3 regions of the Streptomyces polyrhachis genome follow, and region 2 is predicted to be linked to each of the others. Evidence: riboswitches for the same ligand, from Rfam matches in the RefSeq annotation. Region 2 holds a riboswitch; each other region holds the start of a gene.
What was found. Region 2 has a riboswitch for cyclic di-AMP ahead of ACFQLX_RS24325 (M23 family metallopeptidase). Riboswitches for the same ligand answer to the same signal wherever they lie in the genome.

Region 1 (9,828 bases), on a different contig from region 2:
ACGGTGCCGACGACCAGCGGGGCGGCGAAGGCACCGATGTTGATGCCCATGTAGAAGAGCGTGAAGGCGGCGTCGCGGCGGCTGCTGTCGCTGTCCTTGTACAGGGCGCCGACCATCGCGGAGACGTTGGGCTTCAGCAGGCCGGTGCCCAGCGCGATCAGGACGAGGCCGCAGTAGAAGGTCCACTCCACCGGGATCGCGAGGACGAAGTGGCCGGCGGCGATGACGGAGCCGCCGACGAGCACCGCCTTGCGGGTGCCCCACAGGCGGTCGGCTATCCAGCCGCCGGGCATCGCCAGCATGTAGACCAGGGCGTTGTAGATGCCGTAGAGAGCGACGGCCGTGCTCTCCTTCATGCCGATGCCGCCGTCGGCGACCGCGGCCGTCAGGTACAGCACGAGGATGGCGCGCATCCCGTACCAGCTGAAGCGCTCCCACATCTCGGTCATGAAGAGGGTCGCCAGACCCCGCGGGTGGCCGAAGAAGGTCTTACCGCCGGTGGGGGACTGCGCGGCAGATGCCTTTGTCAGGCTTGTCGCCATGGTGGTTCCTTGCTCTGTCGGGGGCGGGGCCGTGTGGGGACGGGGTCCCGCCGCCAGCCGGACTCGGGCGCGGGCGGCGGCGCGTGCCGGCAGCCGCTGCGGCCCGGAAGCCGACCGTGTGGTGATACGGGTCGGCACTGTCCAGTCTGCGATGTACAGCGGAGCACGTGACAGAGACCAACGGCCCTGCGTGGGGCAGGGCATGGGTCCCGAGCCAACGTGACGTTCGGACACCGTATGCGAGGAGTTGACGCTTTAGGTCGTTTTGTAAGGTGTCTCACACAGCGTGCAGGGAACCGGCTCGGACGCCCCGGACCCGCTCCCCCACCCGGCGCACTACGATCGGCCCATGACCCGTGTACTGCTCGCCGAGGACGACGAGGCGATCTCGGAGCCGCTCGCCCGCGCCCTGCGCCGTGAGGGCTACGACGTGGACGTACGGGAGGACGGCCCCGCCGCGCTGGAGGCGGGGCTGCGCGGCGGCATCGACCTGCTCGTGCTGGACCTGGGCCTGCCCGGGATGGACGGCCTGGAGGTCTGCCGCCGGCTGCGCGCCGACGGCCACGGCTTCCCCGTCCTCGTCCTCACCGCCCGCGCCGACGAGGTCGACACGGTGGTGGGCCTGGACGCGGGCGCCGACGACTACGTCACCAAGCCCTTCCGCCTCGCCGAGCTGCTCGCGCGGGTACGGGCCCTGCTGCGCCGGGGTGTGGGCGAGCCCCAGACGCCGGCCGTCTCGGGGGTGCACGGGGTGCGTATCGACACCGAGTCGCACCGGGCCTGGATCGGCGAGGAGGAGCTGCAGCTCACCGCCAAGGAGTTCGACCTGCTGCGGGTGCTGGTGCGCGACGCCGGCCGGGTCGTCACCCGCGACCAGCTGATGCGCGAGGTCTGGGACACCACCTGGTGGTCCTCCACCAAGACCCTCGACATGCACATCTCCTGGCTGCGCAAGAAGCTCGGCGACGACGCGGCCAACCCGCGCTACATCGCCACCGTGCGCGGTGTGGGCTTCCGCTTCGAAAAGAGCTGACCGCCGGGGATGCGCCGCCGCCTGATCAACTCCACGCTCGCCGTGGTGCTCGTCGTCATCGCCGTCTTCGGCGTCTCGCTCGTCGCTGTGGAGTCGCGCACCATCGAGAACGCCGCCCACGACCGGGTGCACGCCGAGGCGGTGCGCCTCCTGTCGGCGGCCGAGACCAAGCTCGCCGCCGGGGTCCCCGTCACCGCCGCCTCGCTGGCCGGGCAGCTGGACGAGGGCGCCGCGGTGGTCCGTACCGGACCCGGCAGCGCGCCCGTACGGCTGGGCGCGCTGCCCGGCGGCGGCCGGATCACCGCCACCGTGGAGAACGACGCGGGGGCGAGTGCCACCGTCTACCAGTCGCGCGCCGGCGTGAACTCCGAGATCGGCCGCAACCTCGCCGTCATCGCCGGCGTCGCCCTGCTCGCCGTCGCCGCCGCCGTCCTCCTCGCCGTCCGCCAGGCCAACCGGCTCACCGCCCCCCTCACCGACCTCGCCGAGACCGCCGAGCGCCTGGGCTCCGGCGACCACCGCGGCAAGCACCGCCGCTACGGCGTCGCGGAGCTGGACCGGGTGGCCGACGTGCTGGACGTCAGCGCCGAGCGGATCTCCAAGATGCTCACCGCCGAGCGCCGCCTCGCCGCCGACGCCTCCCACCAGCTGCGCACCCCGCTGACGGCGCTCTCCATGCGGCTGGAGGAGATCGCGGCGACCGCCGCGACCGGGGAGCCGGAGACGCTGCGGGAGGAGGCCGCCATCGCCCTCACCCAGGTCGAGCGGCTGACGGACGTGGTGCAGCGGCTGCTCACCAACTCCCGCGACCCGCGCACCGGACTGGCGGTGGGGATGGACGTGGACGAGGTCGTCAAGCAGCAGATCGAGGAGTGGCGCCCCGCCTGCCGCCAGGCCGGCCGCGCGATCGTACGCTCGGGAAAACGCGGCCTGCGCGCGGTCGCGACGCCGGGCGCGGTGGCGCAGGTGCTGGCCACGCTGATCGAGAACTCCCTGATGCACGGGGAGGGCCGGGTCGCGATCCGTACCCGCGTCACGGGCACGCAGGTGGTGGTCGAGGTGACCGACGAGGGCCCGGGCGTCTCCCCCGACCTGGGCTCACGCGTCTTCGAACGCACGGTGAGCGGCCGCAACTCCACGGGCCTGGGCCTGGCGGTGGCCCGCGACCTGGCGGAGGCGGACGGCGGCCGCCTGGAACTGGTCCAGCAGAAGCCGCCGGTGTTCGCGCTGTTCCTGGGAAGAGAAGCGGACCAGCACTAGCCCGGTCCGGGCCGCGAGCCGACCAGCACCAGCCGAGGCGCACCGGGACGAACTGACGCGGCCCGGAAGGGAAAGTGCAGGGCCGGGGACGACCGGAAAACGACCCGTCCCCCTCAGATCCCTGCGTGCTCGGCCTCTCTGTCCCCCGCTGCCCGCGCCTGCGGAGGCGCCACCCGGAACACCCACATCCGATAGGAGAGGAAGCGGAAGACCGACGCCACCCCGATCCCCACCACCTTGAAGACGTTCACCTCCACCGCGCTGTCCCAGTGGAAGACGTACGTCGTCGCGTAGACCAGACCCGTCTCGATCACCAGGCCGACCAGCGAGAAGAGCAGGAAGAGCCCCAACTCCCGCCGCCGCGCCAGCCGCTCGCGATCGCGGTAGGTGAAGTGGCGGAAGCCCAGGTAGTTGAAGAAGACCGCCACGCTGATCGCGGCCACGTTCGCCCGGCCGACGCGTACGTCGAAGCCCAGGTGCAGCAGGTTGAAGACGGCGAAGTTGACCGCGACGCCGGCCCCGCCGACGACGGCGAACTTCACCAGCTCGCGGGCGAGGGCACCCAGCCGTGCCGATATGGCGGGTTGTGCCCTCATGAGTTCCCCTGTGTGTCGCGGTCCGTTCCGGTACGGGTTCGCCGCCCCGGGACGAATCGCCTCGCCGGTCGCATTCGTCCCTCATGCTAACCGCCGGGCCCGGACACGGGCCGGGGTGTGGAAAGTGTCACCGGCTTCGGCGATTTCCCTTGACGTACCCTTGACCACGTGACATTCCCCGTAGTCGGCATGGTCGGCGGTGGCCAGCTCGCCCGTATGACGCACGAGGCCGGCATCCCGCTCGGCGTCAGGTTCAAGCTGCTCAGCGACACCCCCAGGGACTCCGCCGCCCTCGTCGCGGGCGAGGTGGTGGTGGGCGACCACCGAGACCTGGACACCCTGCGCGAGTTCGCCCGCGGCTGCGACGTGATCACCTTCGACCACGAGCACGTCCCCCTGGAGCACCTGCGCGCGCTGCGGGCGGAGGGCGTCGCCGTGCGCCCCGGGCCCGAGGCGCTGGCGCACGCCCAGGACAAGGGCGTCATGCGCGCCCGCCTCACTGAATTGGGCGTCCCCTGCCCGCGCCACCGGCTGGTCGCCGACCCCGCCGACGTGACGCGCTTCGCGCAGGAGGGCGACGGCTACCCCGTCATCCTCAAGACGGTGCGCGGCGGCTACGACGGCAAGGGCGTCTGGTTCGTCCGCTCCGAGGCCGACGCCGCCGAGCCCTTCCGCGCCGGCGTGCCCGTACTGGCGGAGGAGAAGGTCGACTTCCGGCGCGAGCTGGCCGCCAACGTGGTGCGCTCGCCCAGCGGCCAGGCGGTCGCCTACCCGGTGGTGGAGTCCGTCCAGGTGGCCGGGGTCTGCGACACGGTCATCGCCCCCGCCCCCGACCTGGCGCCCGAACTGGCCCTGCGTGCCCAGGAGTTGGCGCTGCGGGTGGCCCGCGAGCTGGACGTGGTGGGCCATCTCGCGGTGGAGCTGTTCGAGGTCGCCGGCGCGGACGGCGAGCCCGCGATCCTCGTCAACGAGCTGGCCATGCGCCCGCACAACTCCGGCCACTGGACCCAGGACGGCGCCGTCACCTCCCAGTTCGCCAACCACGTCCGCGCGGTCCTCGACCTCCCGCTGGGCGACCCGCGCCCGCGCGCGAGGTGGACGGTCATGGCGAACGTCCTGGGCGGCGACTACCCCGACATGTACCAGGCGTACCTGCACTGCATGGCCCGCGACCCCGGCCTGAAGATCCACATGTACGGCAAGGACGTGAAGCCCGGCCGCAAGGTCGGCCACGTCAACACCTACGGCGACGAGCTCGCGGACGTCCGCGACCGCGCCCGGCACGCGGCCGGCTACCTGCGAGGGACGATCACCGAATGAGCACGCAGCCCCAGGTCGGCATCGTGATGGGCTCCGACTCCGACTGGCCGGTGATGGAGGCCGCGGCGGTCGCGCTGGACGAGTTCGAGATCCCCTACGAGGTCGACGTCCTGTCCGCGCACCGGATGCCCCGCGAGATGATCGCGTACGGGGAGGCCGCCGCGGGCCGCGGCCTGAAGGCGATCGTCGCCGGCGCGGGCGGCGCGGCGCACCTGCCCGGCATGCTCGCCTCGGTGACCCCGCTGCCGGTGATCGGGGTGCCGGTCCCGCTGAAGTACCTCGACGGCATGGACTCCCTGCTGTCCATCGTGCAGATGCCGGCCGGCGTCCCCGTCGCCACGGTCTCGGTCGGCGGCGCGCGCAACGCGGGCCTGCTCGCCGCGCGGATCATCGGCGCGTACGAGCCGGAGGTGCGCGCGCGCATGGAGGCGTTCCAGGAGGACCTGAACGCGCAGGCGACGGAGAAGGGCCGCCGGCTGCGGGCGAAGCTTGAGGGCTGAACCTCCGCGCGGGCGCGCCCCGTTGGGGGAATGATGCGGTGGCGGGGTTCGTTACCCGTACCCGCCACCCGCACGGAGGAGCCCCCATGCCCATCGCCGTACTCGGCCCGACCGCCCTCGACTGCCGCGACCCCCGCGCGCTCGCGGAGTTCTACGCCCAGGTCCTCGGCGGCACGGTCAAGCAGGTCCACGAGGACTGGATCGAGCTCACCCTGGAGGGCGGCGCCCGCCTCGCCTTCCAGCACGTGCCCGGGCACGTGGCGCCGCAGTGGCCCGGCACCACCGGCGCCCAGCAGCTCCACCTCGACCTCGAAGTGCCGCGCGCGGAGCTGGACTCGGCGCAGGAGCGGGTCCTCGCCCTGGGCGCGACGCTGCTGGACGCCGGCGACGGCGAGCGCGGCTGGCGGGTCTACGCGGACCCGGCCGGCCACCCGTTCTGCCTCTGCGCCTGCTGAGCGCACGGCAGAGCCCCCCGGTCCGCCGGAACCGGGGGGCTCTGCCGTCTATTGCTGTGCACTGCCGTGCACTGCCGTGCGCGTGGGGCGCGGATCAGACGTTGACGCCGTGCGCGCGCAGGTACGCGAGCGGGTCTATGTCCGAGCCGTAGTTCGGGGTGGTGCGCACCTCGAAGTGCAGGTGCGGGCCCGTGGAGTTGCCCGTGGAGCCCGACAGGCCCAGCTGGGTGCCCGCGCCGACCGTCTGACCGGCCGAGACCGACAGCGAGGAGAGGTGGGCGTACTGGCTGTAGCGGCCGTCGGCGTGCTTGAGGACGACCTCGTTGCCGTACGAGCCGGACCAGCCCGCGGAGACCACGGTGCCGGCCGCTATGGCGTGCACGGAGGTGCCGCTGGCGGCGGAGAAGTCCACACCGGTGTGGTAGCCGGAGGCCCAGGAGCCGCCCGCCTGGTGGTACGGGGTGGAGATGCCGGACGGGACCGGGCGGACGTAGCCGCTGGTGGTGCTGGCGCCGGTGGAGTCGGCAGGAGCCTCCTCGGCGCCGCCCTGCTCCTGCGTGGCGGCCTTGGGCGCCTCGGTGGTGGCGGTGCGCGCGGAGGACTGCTGGGCCCGGGGAGCCTGCGAGGTCTTGGGGGCCTCGAAGGTGACCTGGGACTTCGCGCCCAGCTCGTAGCGCTGGCCGGGGAAGATCAGGTCCGGGTCGCCGCCGATGACGGCCTTGTTGGCCGCGTAGACGGACTTCCAGCCGCCCTTGACCTCGTGGCGCTGGGCGATGTCCCAGAGGGTGTCGCCCTTGACCACGTGGTAGGTGCCCGGCTTGGTGGTGGTCTGCGGGGCGGCGACCTGCTCAGCGGGCTTCGTAGCAGGCTTCTCGGCCGGGGCGGCCGGGGCGCTCTCCTGCTGTTCGGCAGGCTGTTCGGCGGGCTTCGCGGCCGACTGCTCGGCGGACTCCTCGTCGGAGCCGCCCAGCTCCGGGGCGGGGCCGCCCTGGGTCAGGCCGGCCACCTGCGAGCAGTGCGGCCAGGCGCCGGGGCCCTGGTCGGCGAGCACCTTCTCGGCGACCGCGATCTGCTGCTCCTTGGTGGCGAGGTCGGCGCGCGAGGCGTACGCCCCGCCGCCGTAGGCGTCCCAGGTGCTCTGCACGAACTGCAGGCCGCCGTAGAAGCCGTTGCCGGTGTTGATGGCCCAGTTGCCGGTGGCCTCGCACTGGGCGACGGCGTCCCAGGTGTCGACGGAGGCGGCCTGTGCGCTGCCGGCGCCCGCCAGCAGCGGCAGGGCGACGCCGGCGCCGGAGGCGGCGACGACGAGGGTCGTACGGGAACGCGCTATGCGGCCGAGGCGACGATGACGTGCGCGTGCGGACATGGTGGTGCTCCTCTCCGACGCCTGCGAGGTGAGCTGTCGGGTTCGGGCTGGAGAATCGCCCGGCCGGCCTGAAGCGGAATCATGGATTCCGATTCGAGGCGCGACTTCACCCCAAGCCCCTCCGCGCATGGGCGCACGGACGGGCGGCTTACCTGTGGGTCCCCCGCTTCTGCCTGGTGACATAAGTCGTTTGCACGCGAACCGGCGGCAGAACTAGGCGTACCGGCTGCGAGATGCTCCCGGGTCACATACGGAACATGGCGAGCACCGTAGGCATAAGGGTTGTCCCTTAACAAGCTCTCCGCAGAGGTCTAAACATCATTTCGCCACCTCAAAACGGACCTAAGCGACGCTACGGACCAAGCGTCCAAGATCGCCCAGTGGGCGGCCGGTTCGCCCGCATGCCCCCAATCCCGGCCCTGGGAAGGGCAGATGGGGACGCCGCGGCGAACCGGCCGCCGAGTGGATCAATGTGGGCGCATTTATCCGTGACTTAGGCCACTACCGAACCGAGCGTGACGACAGAAGGTCCGCGACGCCCCGAGATGTCCGTTGCGACCGATTCGGCATCCGCCAGCACGCGCACGGCATTGCGCCATGTCAGCTGGGAAATGTCTGAATCAGACCAGTTGCGGCGCAAAAGCTCGGCGATGAGATTCGGATATCCCGCCACGTCCTCCAGCCCGGCCGGAGTGAAAGCGGTGCCGTCGTAGTCCCCACCGATACCAATATGGTTGACTCCGGCAACCTCGCGCATGTGGTCAAGATGGTCCGCAACCACCGAAACCGTCGCCACCGGGCGCGGATTGGCCGCCTCGAAGGCGAGCTGGACCCGCTTGCCCTCCTCGCTCAGATCGAGCGGATCCAGCCCGTGCGCGCGCATGTTCGCGTCCGCGGAGAGGGTCCACTCGATGGCCGCGGGCAGGACGAACTTCGGTACGAACGTCGCCATCGCCACGCCCCCGTTCACCGCCAGCCGCTCCAGCACGTCGTCGGGGATGTTGCGCGGATGGTCGCAGACCGCCCGCGCCGAGGAGTGCGAGAAGATCACCGGCGCCTCGCTCACCCGCAGCGCGTCGCGCATCGTCGCCGGGGCGGTGTGGGAGAGGTCGACGAGCATCCCGAGCCGGTTCATCTCCCGCACGACCTCCTCGCCGAACGGGGCCAGCCCGTCGTGGCGCGGCTCGTCGGTGGCGGAGTCCGCCCAGTCGTTGCTGTCGTTGTGGGTGAGCGTCATGTAGCGCACCCCCAGCTCGTACAACCCCCGCAGCGCACCGAGGGAGTTGTCGATGGAGTGCCCGCCCTCCGCACCCATCAGCGAGGCGATCCGCCCCTCGGAACGCGCCGTCTCCATGTCGGCCGCCGTGAACGACAGCCGCAGCTCGCGCGGATAGCGCGCGGCCAGCAGCCGCACCGCGTCGACCTGCTCCAGCGTCGCGGTCAGCGCCGCCCCGCCGACCAGCGACGAGGGCACGTACACCGACCAGAACTGCGCCCCCACCCCACCGGCCCGCAACCGCCGCAGATCGGTGTGCAACCGCGCCCGCTGGTCCTGCGAGATATCCAGCAGCTCCAGGTCGTACGCCACCTGCTCCCGCAAGGCCCACGGCAGATCGTTGTGCCCGTCCACGATCGGATACTCGGCCAGCAGATTCACGGCATGCGCAAGAAGCTCGTTCATACGCCCGACCCTAACGACCCCACCCCCCAGCCCCCGCAAGGGCCCGCACGAAGCCGCAACTCAGCCTGTCCGGCGCTTGAGGCCATGGCGCGAAAGCACCACCCCCAGCCTGTCCGGCGCCTGAGGTCGAGGCGCGAAAGCACCACTCCCAGCCCGTCCGGCGTTTGAGGACGAGGCGCGCAGCGCCAATACAGCCCGGCCGGCGTTTGAGGCCAGAGCTGCGAAGCAGCGATCCGGGGGCCGGGGGCGAAGCCCCCGCAGCGCGACGTGACCAGCCACCCCCGAAAAACTAGGCCCGCGGTCGACCCATCGCCCGGAACACCCATCCCGCCGAGCGCCACACCGCAGAATCCAACGCCCCCCGCCCGTCAATAACAACCCGCCGAGAGGCAACCGCCCCCAACTCCGCAGGATCCAACTCACGGAACTCACGCCACTCCGTCAGATGCAGCACCACATCCGCCCCCCGCACCGCCTCCACCGCGGAGTCCGCGTACCCCAGCGTCGGAAACAGCCGCCGCGCATTGGCCATCGCCTTCGGGTCGTACACCGTGACCTGCCCGCCCTGCAGATGGATCTGCCCCGCCACGTTCAACGCCGGCGAGTCCCGCACATCGTCGGAGTCCGGCTTGAACGCCGCCCCCAGCACCGCCACCCGCTTGCCCAGGAAGTCCCCGCCGCACGCCTCGCGCGCCAGCTCCACCGCCTGCGCCCGCTGGCGCATGTTGATGGAGTCCACCTCGCGCAGGAACGTCAGCGCCTGGTTCACCCCCAGCTCACCGGCTCGCGCCATGAACGCCCGGATGTCCTTGGGCAGGCACCCCCCGCCGAAGCCGACACCCGCCCGCAGGAACTTCGCACCGATGCGCTCGTCGTGCCCCAGCGCCTCCGCCAGCTTCGCCACATCACCGCCCGCCGCCTCGCAGACCTCCGCCATCGCGTTGATGAAGGAGATCTTCGTGGCCAGGAAGGAGTTCGCGGAGGTCTTCACCAGCTCCGCCGTGGGGAAGTCCGTCACCACGAACGGCGTCCCCGCCGCGATCGGCGTCGCGTACACCTCCCGCAGCAGCGCCTC
Region 2 (9,828 bases):
TCGGGACGTGGTCGGATGCCGCGTACAGCCGACTCGTACTCGCGGTGGCAGCCCTGGCCTGCGTGGCCGTCGCGTACCGCACGCGACGGGGACGGCGATCCGGATAACGCGGACCTCTACCTCCGCAGTGCCTCCACCGGCTGGATGCGGGAGGCGCGCCACGCTGGGTAGAGGCCCGCTGCCAGGCCCGTGGCGAGGCCGATCAGGGGGGCCGCCGCGACCGTGGCGGGGTGCAGGACCGGGGTCCAGTCGCGGGCCATCGCCACGCCGACCACCGTGAGGGTGCCCAGGCTCGTGCCGACCAGGCCGCCCAGCGCGCCCAGTGCGCCCGACTCCGCCAGGAACTGGGCCGTGATGTGGCGGGCGCGGGCGCCCAGGGCGCGGCGCAGGCCGATCTCGCCCGTCCGCTCCAGGACGGCGACCAGCGTGGTGTTGGCGATGCCCACCGCGCCGATCACCAGGCAGATCCCGGCGAGCAGCAGGAAGAGCTGGCCGAGGTCGGAGCTGACGTTGCCGCGCAGCTTCCTGGGGTCCGGCGGGGGTACGGACTTGAGGTACTCGGGGTGGTCGGGCCGCAGCGCCACCGCCGTCTCCGCCGCCACCTGCCGCGCCGCGCCCAGCTCCGTGGCGACCAGCATCTGCGCGTCGCCCGCCCCCGCCGGCCCCCACACCTCCTCCGCCGTGCGACGCGGCACCACCACCGACAGCAGCAGGTCCGCCTTGCGCTCCACGTCCCCGACGATCCCCACGACCGTGAAGGGCACGTCGCCGATGAACAGCGCCGGGTTCGTCTCCAGCGTCGTGATCCCCAGCCGCGCCGCCGTCCCCGCGCCGATCACCGCCACGCGCGCGTGCCGGTCGGTCCCCTCGTCGTACGTCCGCCCCTCGACCAGGGTCACCGCCGCCGCCCGCAGCACCCCGGGCGAGGCGGCGACCACGTCGATGCGCTCGCCCTCCACCCCGCCCGCGACCGGCGCCGAACGCACGCTCGCCGCCAGCTCGTTGCGCACCGTCCAGTAGACGCCCGCCGCCCGTACGCCGTTGACCCGGCCCATCCGGGCGTCCGCGTCGGCCGGGAAGACCGGCCCGGTCAGCTGGTCGGCGTCCTCGACGGCCGACTGGACGGTCACCTCGGTGGCGGTCAGCGCGTTGAAGCGCGAGTCGATCTGCGAGGAGGTGGTCGCCGTCAGGCCGAGGATCGCCACGAAGGTGCCCACGCCCAGCACCGTCCCCAGCGCGGTGAGCGCCGAGCGCGCCGGGCGCTGCAGCATTCCGGCGGAGGCTTCGCCCAGCAGGTCGCGGGGGCTGAGGGCGGAGGCGGGCAGGCCGGTGCGGCGGCGGCGCAAAAACGCGGGCCGCCGGAGTGCGGGCCGCCTCACGCCGCGCTGCCTTCCCGTACGCGCTGCTCGCTCAGCACACCGTCGCGGATCGCGATCGTACGGGCCCCGCGCGCGGCCACCTCCGGATCGTGCGTGATCATCAGAATCGTCATCCCGTCCGCGTGCAGCTCGTCCAACAGCCCCAGGACCGCTGCCGCGTTGGCCGTGTCGAGGTTGCCCGTCGGCTCGTCGCACAGCAGCAGTGCCGGCTGCGGGGCCAGGGCGCGGGCGATGGCGACGCGCTGGCGTTCGCCGCCGGACAGGCGGGTGGGCGGCGAGTCCATGCGGTGCGCCAGGCCGACGCGGGTGAGTGCCTCGCGGGCGCGCGGGAGGCGCTGGGCGCGCGGGACGCCGTTGTAGACCATGGAGAGGGTGACGTTCTCCAGCGCGCTGCGGTGCGGCAGCAGGTGGAAGGACTGGAAGACGAAGCCGATCCGCCGGCCGCGCAGCGCGGTGCGGTCGGCGTCGCGCAGGGCGCCGGTGTCGTGGCCGTCGAGGAGGTACGTGCCCTCGGTCGGCGCGTCGAGCAGCCCGACGATGTTCAGGAAGGTCGACTTGCCGGAGCCGGAGGGGCCGACGACGGTGACGAAGTCGCCGCGCTCCACGGCGAGTTCGCACGGCCGCAGCGCGGCCACGGGGGGCGGGCCGGGGTAGGTGAGGCCCACCTGCCGCAACTCCACGACGGGGACGCTCACTTGGCCTCCCCGTTCTTCACGCCGGTGATGACCTTCTCGCCCTCGGCCAGCTTCGCGCCGGCGACCGGCTCGACGGCGACGAAGCCGTCGCCGGCCGTCCCGGTCCGTACCTCCACGCGCCGCCGCGCGCCGCCTTCTGCCAGCACGGTGACGGTCGTACGGCCGTCCGCTCCGGCGGTGAGCGCGGTGACCGGGACGACGAGGGCCTTGCCGTCGGTGCGGGCCGCCTCGATCGTCAACCGCACGTCCTGGCCGACGAGTTCGGCGGGGAGGCGCTTGTCCGGGTCGATGCGCAGCAGGTAGCCGCTCTGGCCGGGCGCCTGGGCCGCGTCGCCGCCCTGCCCGCCGCCCTGGCCGTCCCCGCCACCGCCGCCCGGCGCACCGGGCAGGCTCATCGACGTGGCGACGGAGGCGACGTGCGCGGCGGCCTCCACGCCGGTCAGCTCGGAGAGGATGCGTACCCGCTGGCCCTTGCGGACCAGGCCCTTCTGGTACTCCTGCAGGTACGCCTGGACGATGAGCCTCCCGGCGGAGACCGTCATCACGGTCCCCTCGACGCGGGAGCCGACCCGGCCGGGCACGGCGTCGACGCGGGCGGGGAATCCCTGGAGGAAGACCACTTCCCCGGCGGGGAGTCGGGGTCCGGCGGCGGACTGGGCCTCGGTGAGCGCCTGGCGCGCCTTGGCGAGGTCCTGGCGGGCGTAGCGCAGGGCGCGGTCGGCGTCGGCACCGGCGCCCTGCGCGTCCGCGGCCTCCTGCGCCTCCTCCACGGCGCGGCGGCCCTGCGTCACCGCGTCCTCGGCGGCCCTGATGCCGTCGCCGTTGTCGTCGAGCGCGGGGAGGGGGTCGTAACCGATCGCCGTGTAAAGGGAGTTGAGCGCGCTCTTGGTTCCTGATCCGAAGACACCGGCCGCGTCGGCGCCGGTGCCGTGCCCGAGACCGCGCAGGGCCTGCTGCAACTGCCGTACGTCGTCGCCCTCGGCGCCGGGCTTGAGGTCCCGGTAGACCGGCACCCGCCCCGGCAGGACGAACACCGGGCGGCCGGAGACCTCCATCAGCAGCTGGCCCGCCCTGAGGGTGTCGCCCTGCTTGACGGCCAGCTTGGTGACGACCGGCGCGGCGGCGCTCTCCCCGCCGGATACCTGCGGCGCCACGTCCACGCTCTGCCCGGCGCCGACCTGCCCGCGCACGATGACGGAGGAGGTCAGCACCCGGTGCTCCACGGGCGCGGTCAGCACGGACCGCTCGGGCGGCCCGGCGTCGGCCGCCGCCTGCGAGGGCGACTTCACGAGGGTGGAGGCGACGACCCCGGCGGCGGCGAGAAGCGCGGCACCGACGGCGACGGCGCCGATCCAGCGCCGCCGGCGGGCGAGGGCGGGGGGGCCGGCTTTCGCGGGCCCGGCTTTCGCGGACTCGGCTTTCGCGGACTCGGGGGCCCTCACCTGGGCGGGCAGCGCCCCCCGAGGCAGCACACCGTCCGTCCCCTCCAAGCTCGCCAGGTCGGCGGCAGAGCGCTCCGCCAACGTCTCGGTGTCCTCGTGCACGGGGCAACCGTCCTTTGTCGCGCTGCTCGGAAGGAGTCGTCAACTCTCTTCAACTGACGTCGCTGGCAGGTTACTTGTTACACCGATCTTGCCGCCGAGGTCGCCGGTTCCGCGACCGTGGCCGAAATACGCGGTCCCCGTGTCCGGGTCACCGCGCCGGGCCGCGGACATGCCGAGCGGCCCTGATGTCGGGGGGTGTGCCATCAGGGCCGCCGGCGTTTCGGGGGCGCGCCGCAGGCGCCGGGGTGGGCGGCGGGGGCGCGCGGGGTGCTATGGGGCGGGGGTCAGACCGTGGCGCCGTGGTTGCGCAGCCAGGCCATCGGGTCGACGCCGGCGCCGCCGCTGGTGTGGACCTCCAGGTGCAGGTGCGCGCCGCTGACGTTGCCCGTGGCGCCCACGCGGCCGATCACCTCGCCCGTCGTGACCTTGCCGGAGGACTTCAGGATCGACGAGAGGTGGTTGTACCAGACCTCGGTGCCGTCATCGAGGGTGACGATGATCTGGTAGCCGTAGGCGCTGCCGGCCCAGCCCGCGCTGGTGATCGTGCCCGTGTGCACGTTCTTGATCGGCGTGCCCGTCGAGGCCGCGAAGTCCAGGCCCGTGTGGTAGCCGCTGGACCACATGTCGCCGGCCTGGCCGTAGACGGCGGTGATCGAGTAGGAGGAGAGCGGGGCGATGTAGCTCGCCGCCAGCTTGGCCAGGCGCTCCGCCTCGGCCTTGGCCTTCGCGGCCTCCTCGGCCTTGCGGCGGGCCTCCTCTTCCAGGCGCTGCTTCTCGGCCTCGGCCTCCGCCTTGGCCTTCTCGGCCTCCGCGGCCGCCTTCTCCGCCGCGGCCTGCTTCAGCGCGGCCAGCTCGGCGGCGTCCGCGGCGGCCTGCTGCTCCTCGGCCTGCTCCAGGATGCGGGCGCGCAGCGCCTCGCCGGAGTCGACCGCGGTCGTGCCGTCCTCGCCGGCCAGGCCGACCTGGGTGAGCGGGGTGCTGGCGGTCGTCGTGGTGGTGGTGGCGCCGTCCTCGTCCGAGAGGAGCGAGCCCACGCCGGGCAGGGAGTCGGCGTCCGGGAGGCTGCCCGCTATGCCGTGCGCCACGTCCGCGACGGGCTCGGGCATGGAGATCGCCACCGGCGGCTTGGACTGGGCCTGCGCCATGCTGCTCGCACCGACGGCGGCGAAGACGCCGACGCCGAGGACGGCACCGCTGCGGGCCATGCTGCCCCGGGTCTGCTTGGGAGCGCGGCGGCGACCGCGCGAACGCGGGTCGTCCTGACCGGGTGTCCACTCCTCGCGGGGCCAGGGGCCGTCGTCGTACCCTTCCTCATTGAGGACATAACCGTCGTACGACGTGCTGGGGCCGGGCCTGTGTGACGCCACGTGGGCGTGCTCCTTTCCTTCCTTCACGTCTACCGGGTTAGCTGACGGGTTCGGAGCAGGAAGGTCTCCTACGGGCCTGGCCCCGTGAGGGGTTGGGCCCGATTCACCCCAAGGTGGTGGTTCCCCGGTTCCCTTGGGCACAGCGGTGGCTCTGGTGTCCCAGCGGCCGCGGAGGCGGCTGCTGCTACGGGTGCTGCGCTCTCGGAATTCGACATCGGCGCACGGTGCCGTCTCTTGCGACGACAGTGACGACCGCGCTGCGTTATCGAACGCTAGTAGAGACACCCCCGGGATTCCAAGTCGTTCCAGCAGGAGAATTGGCCGCCGGCCAGGGATTTTTCAGACCCAACCCACCTCAAACCGGCAAGTAGGGTTGAGATTTGATTACGGCCACCGCGGACATGCGTGCGCCCCGTGCTCCGAAGGGAGAGCGCCCGGTCACGGAGAGTGCGACGGCGCCTTGACGTCCGCCGCCGCCCCCGCGACCACCGCGCTCCCCCCGCCGACCGCCCCCAGCCGCCGCGCGCACGTGCGGGACTGGAGTGCCGACAGGGCCGCCAGGACCGCGCCCAGCGCCAGCCAGCCCGCCGGGCCCGCCGCCAGGACCGCGCCGGTGAGCAGCGGGGGGCCGGCCGACTTCTGGACGGACTGGGCCATGCCCGCCACGCCCAGGTACGGCGCCCGCTCCCGCTCCGGTGCCAGCGCGACCGCCAGCTCCCAGGAGCTGACCGAGCGCATCAGCTCCGCCAGCGTGACCAGGACCGCCGCGGCCAGCAGCAGCGCCGAGTCCCAGCCCGCGCCCAGCGGCGTCCAGGGCCCCGAGAGCGCGAGCAGTACGCAGCCGGCGGCGATCAGCGCCCCGTAGCGGCCCAGCGCCCGCACCGCGCCGGGCGTGCCGTAGAAGCGGCGGGAGACGGGGAGTTGGAGCAGGACGACCATGACCGTGTTGACCACCAGGAAGGCCGGGATCAGCGCGTGCGGCGCGTCCGTCGCGGTCACCAGCCACAGCGGCAGCCCGACCATCAGCACGCTGTCGTCGAGGTGCATGGGCACGTCGAGCAGGACGAAGCGCAGGTAGCCCCGGTCGCGCCACGGGCTGCGCACCCCCGCGCCGCGCGCGTCACCGGAGCCGGAGCCCGAGCCCGAGCCGGAACCGGAGCCCGAGCCGGCGCCCGAGTCGGCAGCGCGGGGCCGGGCCGCCTTCCGCAGCCGGGTGCACCGCACCAGCGCCGCCGACACCGCGAAGGACAGCGCGTTGGCCAGGATCATCCAGCGGTACGCCTCCAGCGCCAGCCCCAGCGCCGCCGCCCCCGCGCCCACCGCGTAGCCGGCGTTGGCCGCCGTACGGAACAGGGCCTGATAGGTGCCGCGCTCCTCCCCCGCCACCTCGGTCGCGAAGACCATCTCCAGCGTCTTCGCCGCCCGGTCCGCCGCGCAGGTCAGCGCCACGACCGGCAGCAGCGCGGCGAAGGAGTCGAGGGCGAGCAGCAGCCCCACCGTGGCGATCCGCAGCAGGTGGCAGCCGACGAGCAGGGTGCGCACCGGGACGGCCGCCGCCAGCCGTCCGGCCAGCGGGGAGCCGGCGATGCCCGCGACGCCGCCGAGGCCCAGCAGCAGGCCGATCTCGCCGGCGTCCAGGCCCGTGACGAAGGTGAAGTACAGGACGCGGGAGGCGGACCAGACGCCGTTGCCGGCGCGGTCGAGGAACTGGGCGACGAGCATGGTCCGCGCATCGCGTCCGCCCGGTGGATAGCGCAGTTGTGCGATCACGCCCCGCCGGTCGCGTCCCCGTCCCGTGCCGCGCATCCCGTCCGCCCCTCCGCCGCCGGCCACCCCAAGATATCTTGACGTCAAGATATCTTGGGGCAGTCTCGCCGGACCGGGCGGCCGCCGTCAACGGGAATTCGCCGCCTCACCCCTTCCGGGGCGGCAGCCGGCTCGGCTCCGGGTCGAGGTAGACGTGCTTGATCTGCGGCCACCGCGTCCGCAGCCCCCGCTCGATGCGTACGCACGCCTGCTCCACGTCCCCCGCGCTCACCATGTTGTGGAAGTCCACCTTCGCCGCGACCAGCGCCTCCTGCGGCCCCTGGATCAGCGTCACCAGGTCCCGTACGGAGTCCACCTCCGGCTCGCTCAGCAGCACCTCGCGGATCCCCTGGCGCGTGCGCTGGGGCAGCGAACGCCCGATCAGCAGCTCGGCGTTGCTGCGCCCCAGCGTCCAGGCCACGTACACCAGCAGCACGCCGATGAGCAGCGAGGCCACACCGTCCCAGACGTGGCTGCCGCTGAGCTGCGCCCCCAGCACGCCGCCGCCCGCGAGCACCAGGCCGACCAGCGCGGCGGAGTCCTCCATGACGACGGCCTTGACGGCGGTGTCGGGGGTGACCTTCAGATAGTGCCCGGGCGAGGTCTTGAAGTGCCTGGCCTCACCGCGCAGTTGCTTGATCCCCGTGTGCAGGGAGAAGCCCTCCATGACGAAGGAGACCGCCAGCACGATGTACGAGATGACGGGGCTGCCCATCTCCCCGTCGGAGTGGGTCAGGGTGTGGATGCCGTCGTAGACGGCGAAGACCGCGCCGCCGACGAAGGTCGCCACCGCCGCGAGCATCGCCCAGATGTAGCGGGCCGCGCCGTAGCCCAACGGGTGCTCCTCGTCGGCCGGTTGCTCGGAGCTCTTCAGCGAGACGAAGAGCATCACCTCGGTGACGGTGTCGGCGAAGGAGTGCGCCGCCTCCGAGAGCATCGCGCTGGAGCCGCTGACCAGGCCGGCGACGACCTTGGCCAGCGCGATGCCGAGGTTGGCGAGCCCGGCGACGATGACCGTGCCGGTGGACTCACCGCCGGACTTCCCCTTCCCGCCCGGCTCCGCTTCCCCCGACGGCTCCGCTTCCCCCGACGGCTCCGCTTTCCCGGCCGGCTCCGCGCCCTGTCCACCGCTCATGCCGTGTCCTCCGTTCCGGGCAGCGACTGCTCCGCCCACACCGTCTTGCCCCGGCCCGTCTGCCGGATGCCCCAGTCCCGGGCGAACTCGGCGACCAGGAACAGCCCGCGTCCGCCCTCGTCGTCCTCGGCCGCCTGGCGCAGGTGCGGGGAGGCGTTGCTGTTGTCGGTGATCTCGCAGATCAGCGAGTGGTCGCGGATGAGCCGCAGTTCGATGGGCCCGGAGGAGTAGCGCACCGCGTTGGTCACCAGCTCGCTGGTCATCAGCTCGGTGGTCGCCACCAGTTCCTCCAGCTCCCAGCTGGTGAGCTGCCCGGTGACCAGGTGGCGGGCCTCGGCCACGCTCTCCGGCTCCCGCGGCAGCGTCCAGGAGGCGACCTGGTCGGAACCGAGCACGCGGGTGCGGGCCAGCAGCAGCAGGACGTCGTCGCGCGCCGGTTCGCTCGGGACGAGCGTGCGGACGGCGGCGTCGCAGGCCTCCTGCAGGGTGGGCGCGGAGTCGAGGGCGGCGCGGACGGCGGCGGCGGGCTCGCCGGGTGCGAAGGCCGCCTCGGCCAGCATCTGGCTGTAGAGCGCGAGCACGCTGCCGGCGGGCACCTCGATCCGGGTCTGCGGGTAGCGCACCTCCCCGTGCCCGCCGAGCAGGGGGCCGCCGGGCATCGAGACGGTACGGGCCTCGCCGTCCGGGGTGACCAGCACCGGCGGCGGGTGGCCGGCGCTGGCGAGGGTGCAGACGCCGGTGACCGGGTCGTAGACGGCGTAGAGCAGGCAGGCCAGCAGCGGGTAGCGCTCACCGGACGCGGACGGCCCGTCGTCGCTGGCCCAGCGGGGCCACTCCTGCGGCTCGCCGCGTACCGGGTCCTCCGCCAGCTCGGCCCGCTCGGCGCCCAGCCGCATCGTCAGCTCGTGCATCCGCTCCAGCAGCTCGTCCGGTGCCATGTCCAGCGCGCCCAGCGCCGAGACGGCGGTGCGCAGCCGGCCCATCACCGCGACGGCCGCCAGCCCCTGTCCGGCCACCTCGCCGACCACCAGGCCCACCCGGGAACCCGAGAGGGGCAGCACGTCGTACCAGGTCCCCCCGGCCGCCACCGGCAGGTAGGTGTGGGCGGTACGCACCGCGCTGTGGTGCGGCAGCCGGGGCGGAACCAGGGAGCGCTGCAGCAGGCTGGCGAGGGTGTGCTCGCGGGTGAAGAGGCGGGCGTTGTCGACGCAGACGGCGGCGCGGGCGACCAGTTCGGTGGCGACCGCCAGGTCCTGCTCGTTGAAGGGGCGTTCGTCGTGGCAGCGGAAGAAGGAGGCGATCCCCAGGACGACGCCGCGCGCCGTCATCGGGACGGCGAGCAGCGAGTGGGCGCCCGAGTCCGCGAGCAGCCGCAGCCGGGCCGGATCGCGCCGCAGCCAGGCGTCCTCGGGGTGCAGGGTGCGTACCAGCCGGGGCCGCAGGTCGGCCAGGCTGTGCGCGAAGGGGGTGTCGAAGGACATCGTGCGCACCGCGCCCACCGGCTGGTTGCTCTTGGAGAGCATGTCGGTGGCGGCGAAGCCGGCCCGGCGCACCGTCACATCGGTCACCGGTCCCGGCGCGGGCGCCTCACCGTGCACCACCGACTCCAGTACGTCGACCACGGCGCGCCCGCCGAGCGCGGGGACGGCGGTCTGGGCCAGCTCCTGCGCGGTGCGGAAGATGTCCAGGGTGGTGCCGATCTCGTTCGCCCCCCGGTGCAGCAGCTCCAACCGCGCCTGGGCGCGCGCCCGTTCGGTGGTGTCGCGCAGGGAGACAGCCACGCCGAGCGGGCGCCCGCCGTCGCCGGCCAGCCGGAACGCGGAGAGCGAGAGGGAGCGGTACTGCTCGGGGCTGGGGTCGAGGGTCCGCTCGATCACGGGCTCCCCGGTACGCAGCACCCGG
Region 3 (9,828 bases), on a different contig from region 2:
ATGGAGGTGCTCAACGCCAAGGAGCGGGGCGTGCCCGCGTATAGGCGACCGACTCTCCCGCAGCTGTTCGTGACCGGCCGATTCAGGGGCGGTATCGCACCCTGATAGGGCGCTTCGCCGCCACGGGACTGGAGTTGGGCGGGCGGCAGGGTGTGCGGCGGCCTCATCATGCGCGGACTGCGCACCCTGCCGGTGGAGTTCACACCGCTCGGCCGCCTGTAAAGGGGGCGGCCGCGTCAACCCCTTGTGGCGGGACGGGGGACATTCCGTGATGTACGCGTTATCCGGGGGCCATCGACTTGTGATCCGGCACGCAACACGGCTATGTTCACCGCCAACTCTCGAAACGTACGGTTGAACGAAAGGCATACGCATGCTCACCGGGAACGGTCGTCACCGTCGCCCCCGACAGGCGCCCGCCTTCGTCGTGACCGCCGGCGTCACCAGCGCCGTCGCCCTGCCGCTGCTGGCCGCCGCCGGCAGCGCCGCCTTCGCGGCCGACGGCAAGACCTGGGACAAGGTCGCCCAGTGCGAGAGCGACGCCCTCTGGAGCGCCAACACCGGCAACGGCTACTACGGCGGCCTGCAGCTGACCCGCGAGCAGTGGGACGAGCACGGCGGCCGCGACTACGCCGACCGCCCCGACTACGCCAGCCGCGGCCAGCAGATCGCCGTCGGCGAGCAGATCCTCAACGCGGAGGGCCCCGACGCCTTCCCGCGCTGCGCCGACCTCGGCGGACTGCGCCAGGACGCCGGGAACCCGGAGATCGACCCGGGCCGGGACTACCCCGACTACGCCCGCCAGGACACCAGGGCCCGCGAGCACACGGCGGAGCCCGGGAGCGGCGACGAGGCGTTCACCGACGGCGGCGGCAGGCACCGCGGTCCGGAGTCCGCCGAGGGCCGCGGCGAGCAGGGCAACGGCAGCGGCAAGGGCAGGCACCGCGGTACGCCGGACAACGCGCCCGTCGAGTTCGACGGGACGATCGGCGCCCCCACGCTGCCCACCCCCGCGGACGTCCTCGACCCGCTGATCGACCCCCTGATCGACCCCCTGGCCGGCGAGCTGCCGACCGCCGCGCCCGCCGACCCCGGCGCCCCGGCCGCACAGGCCCCGGGCCGATCGGGTGAAAAGCGCGTCAAGAACCGCGCGGACAGCGTCCTGCCCACCCCCGCCGACACCCTCGGCCAGCTGATCGACGAGGCGCAGAGCGCCACGGCGGAGTCCATCCCCGCTGGTCAGTCCGGTCTGCTGGGCCAGTGGTGAGCACCGGCCGCGAGCGCTAGCCCGCACCGGGCACTGTGGGGCGTACGAACGAAAAGCGGGCCGCCGGGTTTACCGGCGGCCCGCTTCCCGTCGTACGGCCGCACCTTCGCCCGGCCCGGTGTCCACCTGCGCTTTGCGTGCCCACGGCGGCCGGACCGCGTCCCCGGGGCCCCGATCGGCGACCCGGCGACGCGAGCTGACGTATCGTCCGAAATCTTTGAACACGGGATGTTTGTGTGCTTACCGTCGCCTCGCTCGCCAACGGCGGGCACCGGTGATCGCCTCGCCGAATCCTGTCGGCGTTCACCGGACACCTGCGCAAGCGCACCGCGGACAGGAACGGGGGACCCAGGTAAGTGCCGGGAGCGGTCCGCCGTCGGCGGACCCGACCGGCTTGGGGTGAAGCCGTGTGGGAGCACACGCGGCCGGGCACTCACCAGTCCCGAACCCGACAGCTCACCTCGTAGGCGTCGGTGAGAAGTGAATGTCATGCAGCATTCGGATCTTCCTGCCGCGGACAGCACGACCAGCGCGACCCAGCGGATCGCGCTGCTCCTCGGGGCGGCAGTGGCCCTCCCCCTCGTGGGCGCCGCCCCGGCCGCGGCCGCCCCGATCGACACCTGGGAGAAGGTCGCCCGGTGCGAGTCGGGCGGCAACTGGGCGATCAACACCGGCAACGGCTACTTCGGCGGGGTGCAGTTCTCCCGGTCCAGCTGGGCCGCCGCCGGCGGCCACCGCTACGCCTCGCGTGCCGACCTGGCCTCCAAGCACGAGCAGATCGCCGTCGCCGAGCGGCTGCTGCGGATGCAGGGCCCCGGCGCCTGGCCCAACTGCGGCCCGCGCGCCGGACTCAGCCGCGGCTCCGCGGCGCCCGAGACGGCCGCCGAGCGGGCCCGTGTCCGCCAGGCACCCCCGGCGACCGCGGCACCCTCGAAGGGGTCTTCGAACGGATCGGCCCAGGCGGACGCCAAGCGCGGCTCGCGCACGGTCTACCGGGCGATGTACGTCGTGCGCCCCGGCGACACCCTGCACACCGTCGCCCGCAAGCACGGCGTGGACGGCGGCTGGGCGGAGGTCTACGCCGCCAACTCCGAGACGGTGGGCGGCAATCCGAACCTCATCCGCCCCGGCCAGCGGCTGAAGATCACCTGACGGATCCGCAGCAGCCCGTACGGGGCGGCCGGGAGGGGACTCCCGGCCGCCCCGCGGTCCGCGGGCGCACATCCTTCGCGACCCACGAGCGCGCACCCGCGCCGTGCGGCCCGCACACCGCTCCCTCCACGGTTGATCGACCGGCAACCCGTTAGGCTCGGTCCCGCACCAGTCCTGTGCCGGCACCGCACCCGCGCCGCCGGCCATCCTTTCGAAGGAGAAACCGTGCCGTCGATCGACGTCGTCGTAGCCCGCGAGATCCTGGACTCCCGAGGCAACCCCACGGTCGAGGTCGAGGTCGGCCTCGACGACGGCAGCACCGGCCGTGCCGCCGTCCCCTCCGGCGCCTCCACCGGCGCCTTCGAGGCCATCGAACTGCGCGACGGCGACATGTCGCGCTACGGCGGCAAGGGCGTGGAGAAGGCCGTCCTCGCCGTCATCGAGCAGATCGGCCCGGAGCTGGTGGGCTACGACGCCACCGAGCAGCGGCTGATCGACCAGGCGATGTTCGACCTGGACGCCACCGAGGACAAGTCCTCGCTCGGCGCCAACGCCATCCTCGGCGTCTCCCTCGCCGTGGCGCACGCCGCCTCCGAGGCCTCCGACCTGCCGCTCTTCCGCTACCTGGGCGGCCCCAACGCGCACGTGCTGCCCGTGCCGATGATGAACATCCTCAACGGCGGCAGCCACGCGGACTCCAACGTCGACATCCAGGAGTTCATGATCGCCCCGATCGGCGCGGAGACCTTCTCCGAGGCCGTGCGCTGGGGCGCGGAGGTCTACCACACCCTCAAGGGGGTCCTGAAGGAGCGCGGCCTGTCCACCGGCCTGGGCGACGAGGGCGGCTTCGCGCCCGACCTCGCCTCCAACCGCGAGGCGCTCGACCTCATCGTCGAGGCCATCGAGAAGGCCGGCTACGTCCCCGGCCAGGACATCGCGCTGGCCCTGGACGTCGCCGCCTCCGAGTTCCACAAGGACGGCACGTACGTCTTCGAGGGCAAGGAGCGCACCGCCGCGGAGATGATCGACTACTACGCCGACCTGGTCGACTCGTACCCGATGGTCTCCATCGAGGACCCGCTGAACGAGGAGGACTGGGAGGGCTGGAAGGCCATCACCGAGCGCCTCGGCGACAAGGTCCAGCTCGTCGGCGACGACCTGTTCGTCACCAACCCCGAGCGCCTGGGCCGCGGCATCGCGGAGGGCGCGGGCAACGCGCTGCTGGTGAAGGTCAACCAGATCGGCTCGCTGTCGGAGACCCTCGACGCGGTCGAGCTGGCCCAGCGCAACGGCTTCAAGTGCATGATGTCCCACCGCTCCGGCGAGACCGAGGACGTCACCATCGCCGACCTGGCCGTCGCCACCAACTGCGGCCAGATCAAGACCGGCGCCCCGGCCCGCTCCGAGCGCGTCGCGAAGTACAACCAGCTGCTGCGCATCGAGGAGATCCTCGACGACGCCGCCGTCTACGCGGGCCGCGGCGCCTTCCCGCGCTTCGGCCGGTAGCCACTGCGGTACGTCCGACGGCCGCCCCTTCGCCGGGGGCGGCCGTCGGCGTACGGGGGCCCGTACGCGCCCCATCTCCCGGGCGCCCGGCGCGCTTTGCCGTCTTGCCGGCGCACGAATCTGCGCCGTGCGCCTCGGGCAGGTGTGCGGCGCATTACGGTAGGGGCGATGCCACCCAAGGATCGGTTCTCCACCACCACCCGGCTGCGGCTGCTCGGCGAGCAGGCCGTCGTGCGGGCGTCCGAGCGCGTCTACCGCGCCCGCCCCGTGCGGCGCAGCAGGCTCACCGGCCGGGCGGCCCTCCTCGCACTGGTCCTGTGCGCGCTGATCGTCGCGCTGGCGTACCCGATGCGGCAGTACGTGTCCCAGCGCGCGGAGATCGCCGACCAGCGCACGGAGAAGGAGCGCTCGGCGGCCCGGGTGGAGCGCCTGCGCGACGAGAAGGCCCGCTGGCAGGACGAGGAGTACCTCCGCCGCCAGGCCCGCGAGCGCCTCCACTACGTCACCCCCGGCGAGACCTCGTACACGGTCCGGGACGGCTCGGCGGACGCGGAACGCGACCGCGACGGTGACGGGGCGGCGGACCGCCCCTGGTACGACAACCTCCTCGACGGCGTGGACACAGCGGACCGGTAGCGACGCCCGGCAGGCTCTGGGCGGCCGGAGGCGGGGGGTGTGTCGGCTCTGAGAAGATCGGACCCATGGAAACACCGCCGCCCGCCACCCCGCACACCCTTCCCACGGACGCGGACCTCGCCGCCGTACGTGCCCAGCTCGGCCGTACCCCGCGCGGTACGCGGGCCGTCGCCCACCGCTGCCCCTGCGGCAACCCCGACGTGGTGGAGACCGCCCCGCGCCTGCCCGACGGGACGCCCTTCCCCACGCTCTACTACCTGACCTGCCCGCGCGCCGCCTCCGCCATCGGCACGCTGGAGGCGAACGGCGTGATGAAGGAGATGTCCGCCCGCCTCGCCGAGGACGCGGAGCTGGCCGCCGCCTACCGCCGGGCCCACGAGGACTACCTCGCGCGCCGCGACGAGCTGGAGGTGCTGCGGGGCTTCCCCAGCGCCGGCGGGATGCCGGACCGGGTGAAGTGCCTGCACGTGCTGGTCGCCCACTCCCTCGCCGCCGGCCCCGGGGTGAACCCGCTGGGCGACGAGGCCATCGCGATGCTCCCCGAGTGGTGGCGCAAGGGCCCCTGCGTGAGCCCGCAGGACGCCTGCGGCGCGGAGCCGGAGAGCGCCGCCGGACCCGAGAGCGCCGCCGGACCGGAGAGCCCGGAGCCCGCCGCGTGACCCGCGTCGCCGCGATCGACTGCGGTACGAACTCCATCCGCCTGCTCGTCGCGGACGCCGACCCCGCGACCGGGAGGCTGACGGACCTCGACCGCCGGATGGCCATCGTGCGCCTGGGCCAGGGCGTCGACCGCACCGGCCGCCTCGCCCCCGAGGCGCTGGAGCGCACCTTCGCCGCCTGCCGCGAGTACGCCGGCGTCATCGCCGGACTCGGCGCCGAGCGCGTCCGGTTCGCCGCCACCTCCGCCTCCCGCGACGCGGACAACCGCGCGGACTTCGTGCGCGGCGTGGTGGACATCCTGGGCGTGGAGCCGGAGGTGATCACCGGCGGGCAGGAGGCGGAGTTCTCCTTCACCGGCGCGACGCGGGAGCTGAGCGGGCGGTTCGAGGCGCCGTACCTGGTGGTCGACATCGGCGGCGGCTCCACGGAGTTCGTCCTCGGCGGCGCACACGTGGACGCCGCGCGCTCGCTCGACATCGGCTGCGTGCGCCTCACCGAGCGCCACCACTTCTCCGACCCGCCCACCGCCGCCCAGCTCGACGCGGCCCGCGCCGACATCGCGGCGGCGCTGGACGAGGCGGCGCGGTCCGTACCGCTGGACGGGGCCGCGACCCTGGTGGGCCTGGCCGGCTCGGTGACCACGCTGGCGGCGATCGCGCTGGACCTCCCGGCCTACGACCCCGCCGCCGTCCACCACAGCCGCGTCCCGCTGGCGCGCGTGCGCGAGCTGACCCGCCGCCTGACCACCGCGAGCCAGGAGGAGCGCGCGGCGATCCCGGTCATGCACCCGGGCCGCGTCGACGTGATCGCGGCGGGCGCCCTCATCCTGCTGGCGGTCATGGAGCGCACCGGCGCCCGGGAGGTGGTCGCCAGCGAGCACGACATCCTGGACGGCATCGCCCTCAGCTGCGTCTGAGGATGCGTCCGAAGACTCCGCAACGCCCTCTCGCGGGGCCGCCGCGACGAACTTCGTGAAGATTTTCACATGGATTTCGGACCGGTTGGCCCCCATGCGCCCGCCCAGCTGAGCCCTGGCCGTCACAAGGGTGCGATCCACCCTTCATACGGCCGTGACATCGCCCCCCGTGCCGTACGAAACCGCAGGTGGGAGGGATGTGTCCGCCGGTAGCCCCGGTACCGTGGCGCGGTCCGGAAAGTGCGGCCGCGCAGTGTAGCACCACCCCCGGGAAAGCTTGTGAACCCCCTCACGAGCGACCCCCCGCGGGGTGCTGGATACTCGATTGCATGAGCACCACGGAGCGTCCCAGGATCCTCGTCGTAGGCGGCGGATACGTCGGCCTGTACGCGGCTCGTCGCATCCTCAAGAAGATGCGCTACGCCGAGGCGACCGTGACGGTCGTCGACCCCCGCTCGTACATGACGTACCAGCCCTTCCTCCCCGAGGCTGCCGCCGGCAGCATCTCCCCCCGCCACGTCGTGGTGCCGCTGCGCCGGGTGCTGCCCGGCGCCGAGGTGCTCACCGGCCGGGTCGTCCACATCGACCAGGAGCGCAAGGTGGCGACCGTCCGGCCGCTGGTCGGCGAGTCCTACGAGCTGCCCTTCGACTACCTGGTCGTCGCGCTGGGCGCGGTCTCCCGCACCTTCCCGATCCCCGGCCTCGCCGAGACCGGCATCGGCATGAAGGGCGTGGAGGAGGCCATCGGCCTGCGCAACCACGTGCTGGAGCAGCTGGACAAGGCCGAGTCGACCAACGACGCCGAGCTGCGGCGCAAGGCGCTGACCTTCGTCTTCGTCGGCGGCGGCTTCGCCGGCGCGGAGACCATAGGCGAGGTGGAGGACCTGGCGCGCGACGCGTGCAAGTACTACCCCTCCATCAGCCGCGACGACATGCGCTTCATCCTCGTCGACGCCGCCGACAAGATCCTCCCCGAGGTCGGCCCGGAGCTGGGCAAGTGGGGCCTGCGCCACCTCCAGCAGCGCGGTATCGAGGTCTACCTCGGCACCTCCCTGGAGTCCTGCGTCGACGGCCGTGTGGTGCTGAAGAACGGTCTGGAGGCCGACACCAACACCCTGGTGTGGACCGCCGGCGTCAAGCCCAACCCGGTCCTGCGCGAGTACGGCCTGCCGCTGGGCCCGCGCGGCCACGTGGACACGCTGCCGACCCTGCAGGTCAAGGGCATGGACGGGGTCTGGGCCGCCGGCGACAACGCCCAGGTGCCCGACCTCGCCGTCGGTGAGGGCGCCTGGTGCCCGCCCAACGCCCAGCACGCGCTGCGCCAGGCCAAGGTCCTCGGCGACAACGTGATCTCCGGGATGCGCGGCTTCCCGCAGCAGGAGTACAAGCACACGAACAAGGGCGCGGTCGCCGGTCTGGGTCTGCACAAGGGCGTGGCCATGATCAACCTCGGCCCGTTCAAGCTGAAGCTCAAGGGCCGGCTGGCCTGGTACATGCACCGCGGCTACCACGGCATGGCCGTCCCGACCTTCAACCGGAAGATCCGGGTGCTGGCCGACTGGACGCTGGCGATGTTCCTCAAGCGCGAGGTCGTCTCGCTGGGCGCGATGGAGTCCCCGCGCGACGAGTTCTACCAGGCCGCCAAGCCGCCGACACCGGTCGCCAAGCCGGCCGAGGTCAAGGAGCCCGCGAAGGCCTCCTGACGCCGCGCGGTCCGCATTCCGAAGGGCGCTCCTCCCGTACGCGGGGAGGGCGCCCTTCGGTGTGTACGGGGACTGTACGGACCCGCCCGACGTGTTAGGTATGGGGAGACCGTCCGCCGGACCGCGTATCGGAGGTGCGCCATGGCCGATGCCGCGCTGCGGCTGTCCGAGATCACCGAGCAGCTCACCGGGGCGCCCCCGCCGCTGCGGATCAGGGCCTGGGACGGCAGCGTCCGCGGGCCCGACGGCACCCCCGCCCTGGTCGTGCGCCACCCGCGCGCCCTGCGCCGCTTCCTGTGGCGCCCCGGCGAACTGGGCCTCGCCCGCGCCTGGGTGGCCGGGGAGCTCGACGTCGAGGGCGATCTGTACGAGGCGCTGGAGCTGCTGGCCGGGGCGCTCTGGGAGCGGGCCGACACCCCCCGCCGCCTGCCCACCGCCGGTCAGCGCGCCGCCGCCCGCTCGCTCCTCGCGCTGGCCGGACCCTGGCCGCCGCCGCGCCCGCCCCGCGAGGAGGTCCGCCGCCGGCGGGGGCCGCTGCACACCCTCAGCCGCGACCGGACGGCGGTCAGCCACCACTACGACGTCGGCAACGACTTCTACGCCCTGGTCCTGGGGCCGACCATGGTCTACTCCTGCGCCTACTTCTCGCCGGGCGCCACCCTGGAGCAGGCCCAGCACGACAAGCTCGACCTCGTCTGCCGCAAGCTCGGCCTGCGCCCCGGGCAGCGGCTGCTGGACGTCGGCTGCGGCTGGGGCTCGCTGGCCCTGCACGCCGCGCGGGAGTACGGGGCGCGGGTGGTGGGCATCACGCTCTCCGCCGAGCAGGCGGCGTACGCCCGCGAGCGCGTCGCGCAGGCCGGGCTCGGCGGGCGGGTGGAGATCAGGGTGCAGGACTACCGGACGGTCGGCGACGGCCCGTACGACGCCGTCGCCTCGATCGGGATGGCCGAGCACGTCGGCGCCGCCGCCTACGGCCGCTACGCGCGGCGGCTGCACGGGCTGCTGCGGCCCGGCGGACGGCTGCTCAACCACCAGATCTCCCGGCGCCCCCGCGCCACGGGGCGGGCCGAAACCGCCTACCACGTCGACGAGTTCATCGACGCCTACGTCTTCCCCGACGGCGAACTGGCCCCGCTGGGCGAGACGCTGGGCGCCCTGGAGCGGGCGGGCTTGGAGGCGCGCGACGTGGAGGTGCTGCGTGAGCACTACGCGCTGACCCTGCGGGCCTGGGTGGCCAACCTGGAGGCCGGCTGGCAGCCGGCGGTGGCCGCGACCTCCCTGGGGCGGGCGCGGGTCTGGCGGCTGTACATGGCGGCCTCGGCGCTCTCCTTCGAACGCAACCGCATCGGCGTGAACCAGGTGCTGTGCGTACGCACCTCCCCCGCGGGCGACTCCGGCCTGGAGCTGCGGCCGAGGACCTGGCGGGAGTGAGAGGCTGTTGCCGAACCCCCGTCTGCGCCCCGACGCCCGGCACGCACTCTCGCCGCACCCCGTCGCAGGACAGGTGGCTCCGCCACATGACCTGCGACGGCGCACGCCGAGAGCACGCACCGACCGCCGCTGCGCCCGCGCTTCGCGCGGACGACGGGGGTTCGGCAACAGCCTCTGAGGACCGGGGACGGCCCGGAGCCGCGACGGCCCGGAGCCGCGACGGCGCGGGCCGGGCTCCCCCCGTGGAGAGCCCGGCCCGCGCCGGCGAGTGGCGCCGCTACTCGCTCTTGATCGACGCCAGTACGTTCAGCCGCGCCGCGCGCCGGGCCGGCCACAGCGCCGCGATGACGCCGACCAGGGCGGCCAGGGCGAGGAAGACGCCCAGCCGGTCCCAGGGCAGGACCAGGGAGTACGTCGACAGGCCGGTCGCGATCAGCTCGCCGGCCGCCCAGCCCAGGAAGACGCCCAGGCCGATGCCGAGCACCCCGCCGAACAGGGAGATGGTCAGCGACTCCAGCCGCACCATGCGCTTGACCCCGCGCCGGTCCAGGCCGATC

Region 1: linked by a shared signal. The riboswitch ahead of ACFQLX_RS23140 (transglycosylase family protein) and the one ahead of ACFQLX_RS24325 (M23 family metallopeptidase) in region 2 are both predicted to bind cyclic di-AMP.
Region 3: linked by a shared signal. The riboswitch ahead of ACFQLX_RS21565 (transglycosylase family protein) and the one ahead of ACFQLX_RS24325 (M23 family metallopeptidase) in region 2 are both predicted to bind cyclic di-AMP.

The regions. Positions count from the first base shown of each region.
Region 1 is NZ_JBHSZO010000048.1:6,022-15,849, forward strand. It holds gene ACFQLX_RS23105 (peptide MFS transporter) at 1-542, opposite strand, end outside; gene ACFQLX_RS23110 (response regulator transcription factor) at 892-1,575, shown strand; gene ACFQLX_RS23115 (ATP-binding protein) at 1,585-2,835, shown strand; gene ACFQLX_RS23120 (GtrA family protein) at 2,949-3,431, opposite strand; gene ACFQLX_RS23125 (5-(carboxyamino)imidazole ribonucleotide synthase) at 3,621-4,751, shown strand; gene purE (5-(carboxyamino)imidazole ribonucleotide mutase) at 4,748-5,251, shown strand; gene ACFQLX_RS23135 (VOC family protein) at 5,338-5,706, shown strand; gene ACFQLX_RS23140 (transglycosylase family protein) at 5,801-7,072, opposite strand; cyclic di-AMP (ydaO/yuaA leader) riboswitch at 7,078-7,270, opposite strand; gene ACFQLX_RS23145 (dipeptidase) at 7,566-8,753, opposite strand; gene ACFQLX_RS23150 (UDP-glucose dehydrogenase family protein) at 9,043-9,828, opposite strand, start outside.
Region 2 is NZ_JBHSZO010000057.1:9,422-19,249, forward strand. It holds gene ACFQLX_RS24305 (hypothetical protein) at 1-107, shown strand, start outside; gene ACFQLX_RS24310 (ABC transporter permease) at 117-1,379, opposite strand; gene ACFQLX_RS24315 (ABC transporter ATP-binding protein) at 1,376-2,074, opposite strand; gene ACFQLX_RS24320 (peptidoglycan-binding protein) at 2,071-3,618, opposite strand; gene ACFQLX_RS24325 (M23 family metallopeptidase) at 3,903-4,985, opposite strand; cyclic di-AMP (ydaO/yuaA leader) riboswitch at 4,997-5,140, opposite strand; gene ACFQLX_RS24330 (MFS transporter) at 5,424-6,755, opposite strand; gene ACFQLX_RS24335 (cation diffusion facilitator family transporter) at 6,898-7,926, opposite strand; gene ACFQLX_RS24340 (SpoIIE family protein phosphatase) at 7,923-9,828, opposite strand, start outside.
Region 3 is NZ_JBHSZO010000040.1:17,063-26,890, reverse strand. It holds gene ACFQLX_RS21575 (recombinase family protein) at 1-105, shown strand, start outside; gene ACFQLX_RS21570 (transglycosylase family protein) at 428-1,267, shown strand; cyclic di-AMP (ydaO/yuaA leader) riboswitch at 1,615-1,752, shown strand; gene ACFQLX_RS21565 (transglycosylase family protein) at 1,757-2,419, shown strand; gene eno (phosphopyruvate hydratase) at 2,645-3,925, shown strand; gene ACFQLX_RS21555 (FtsB family cell division protein) at 4,094-4,561, shown strand; gene ACFQLX_RS21550 (DUF501 domain-containing protein) at 4,627-5,220, shown strand; gene ACFQLX_RS21545 (Ppx/GppA phosphatase family protein) at 5,217-6,137, shown strand; gene ACFQLX_RS21540 (NAD(P)/FAD-dependent oxidoreductase) at 6,467-7,840, shown strand; gene ACFQLX_RS21535 (class I SAM-dependent methyltransferase) at 7,982-9,271, shown strand; gene ACFQLX_RS21530 (ABC transporter permease) at 9,549-9,828, opposite strand, start outside.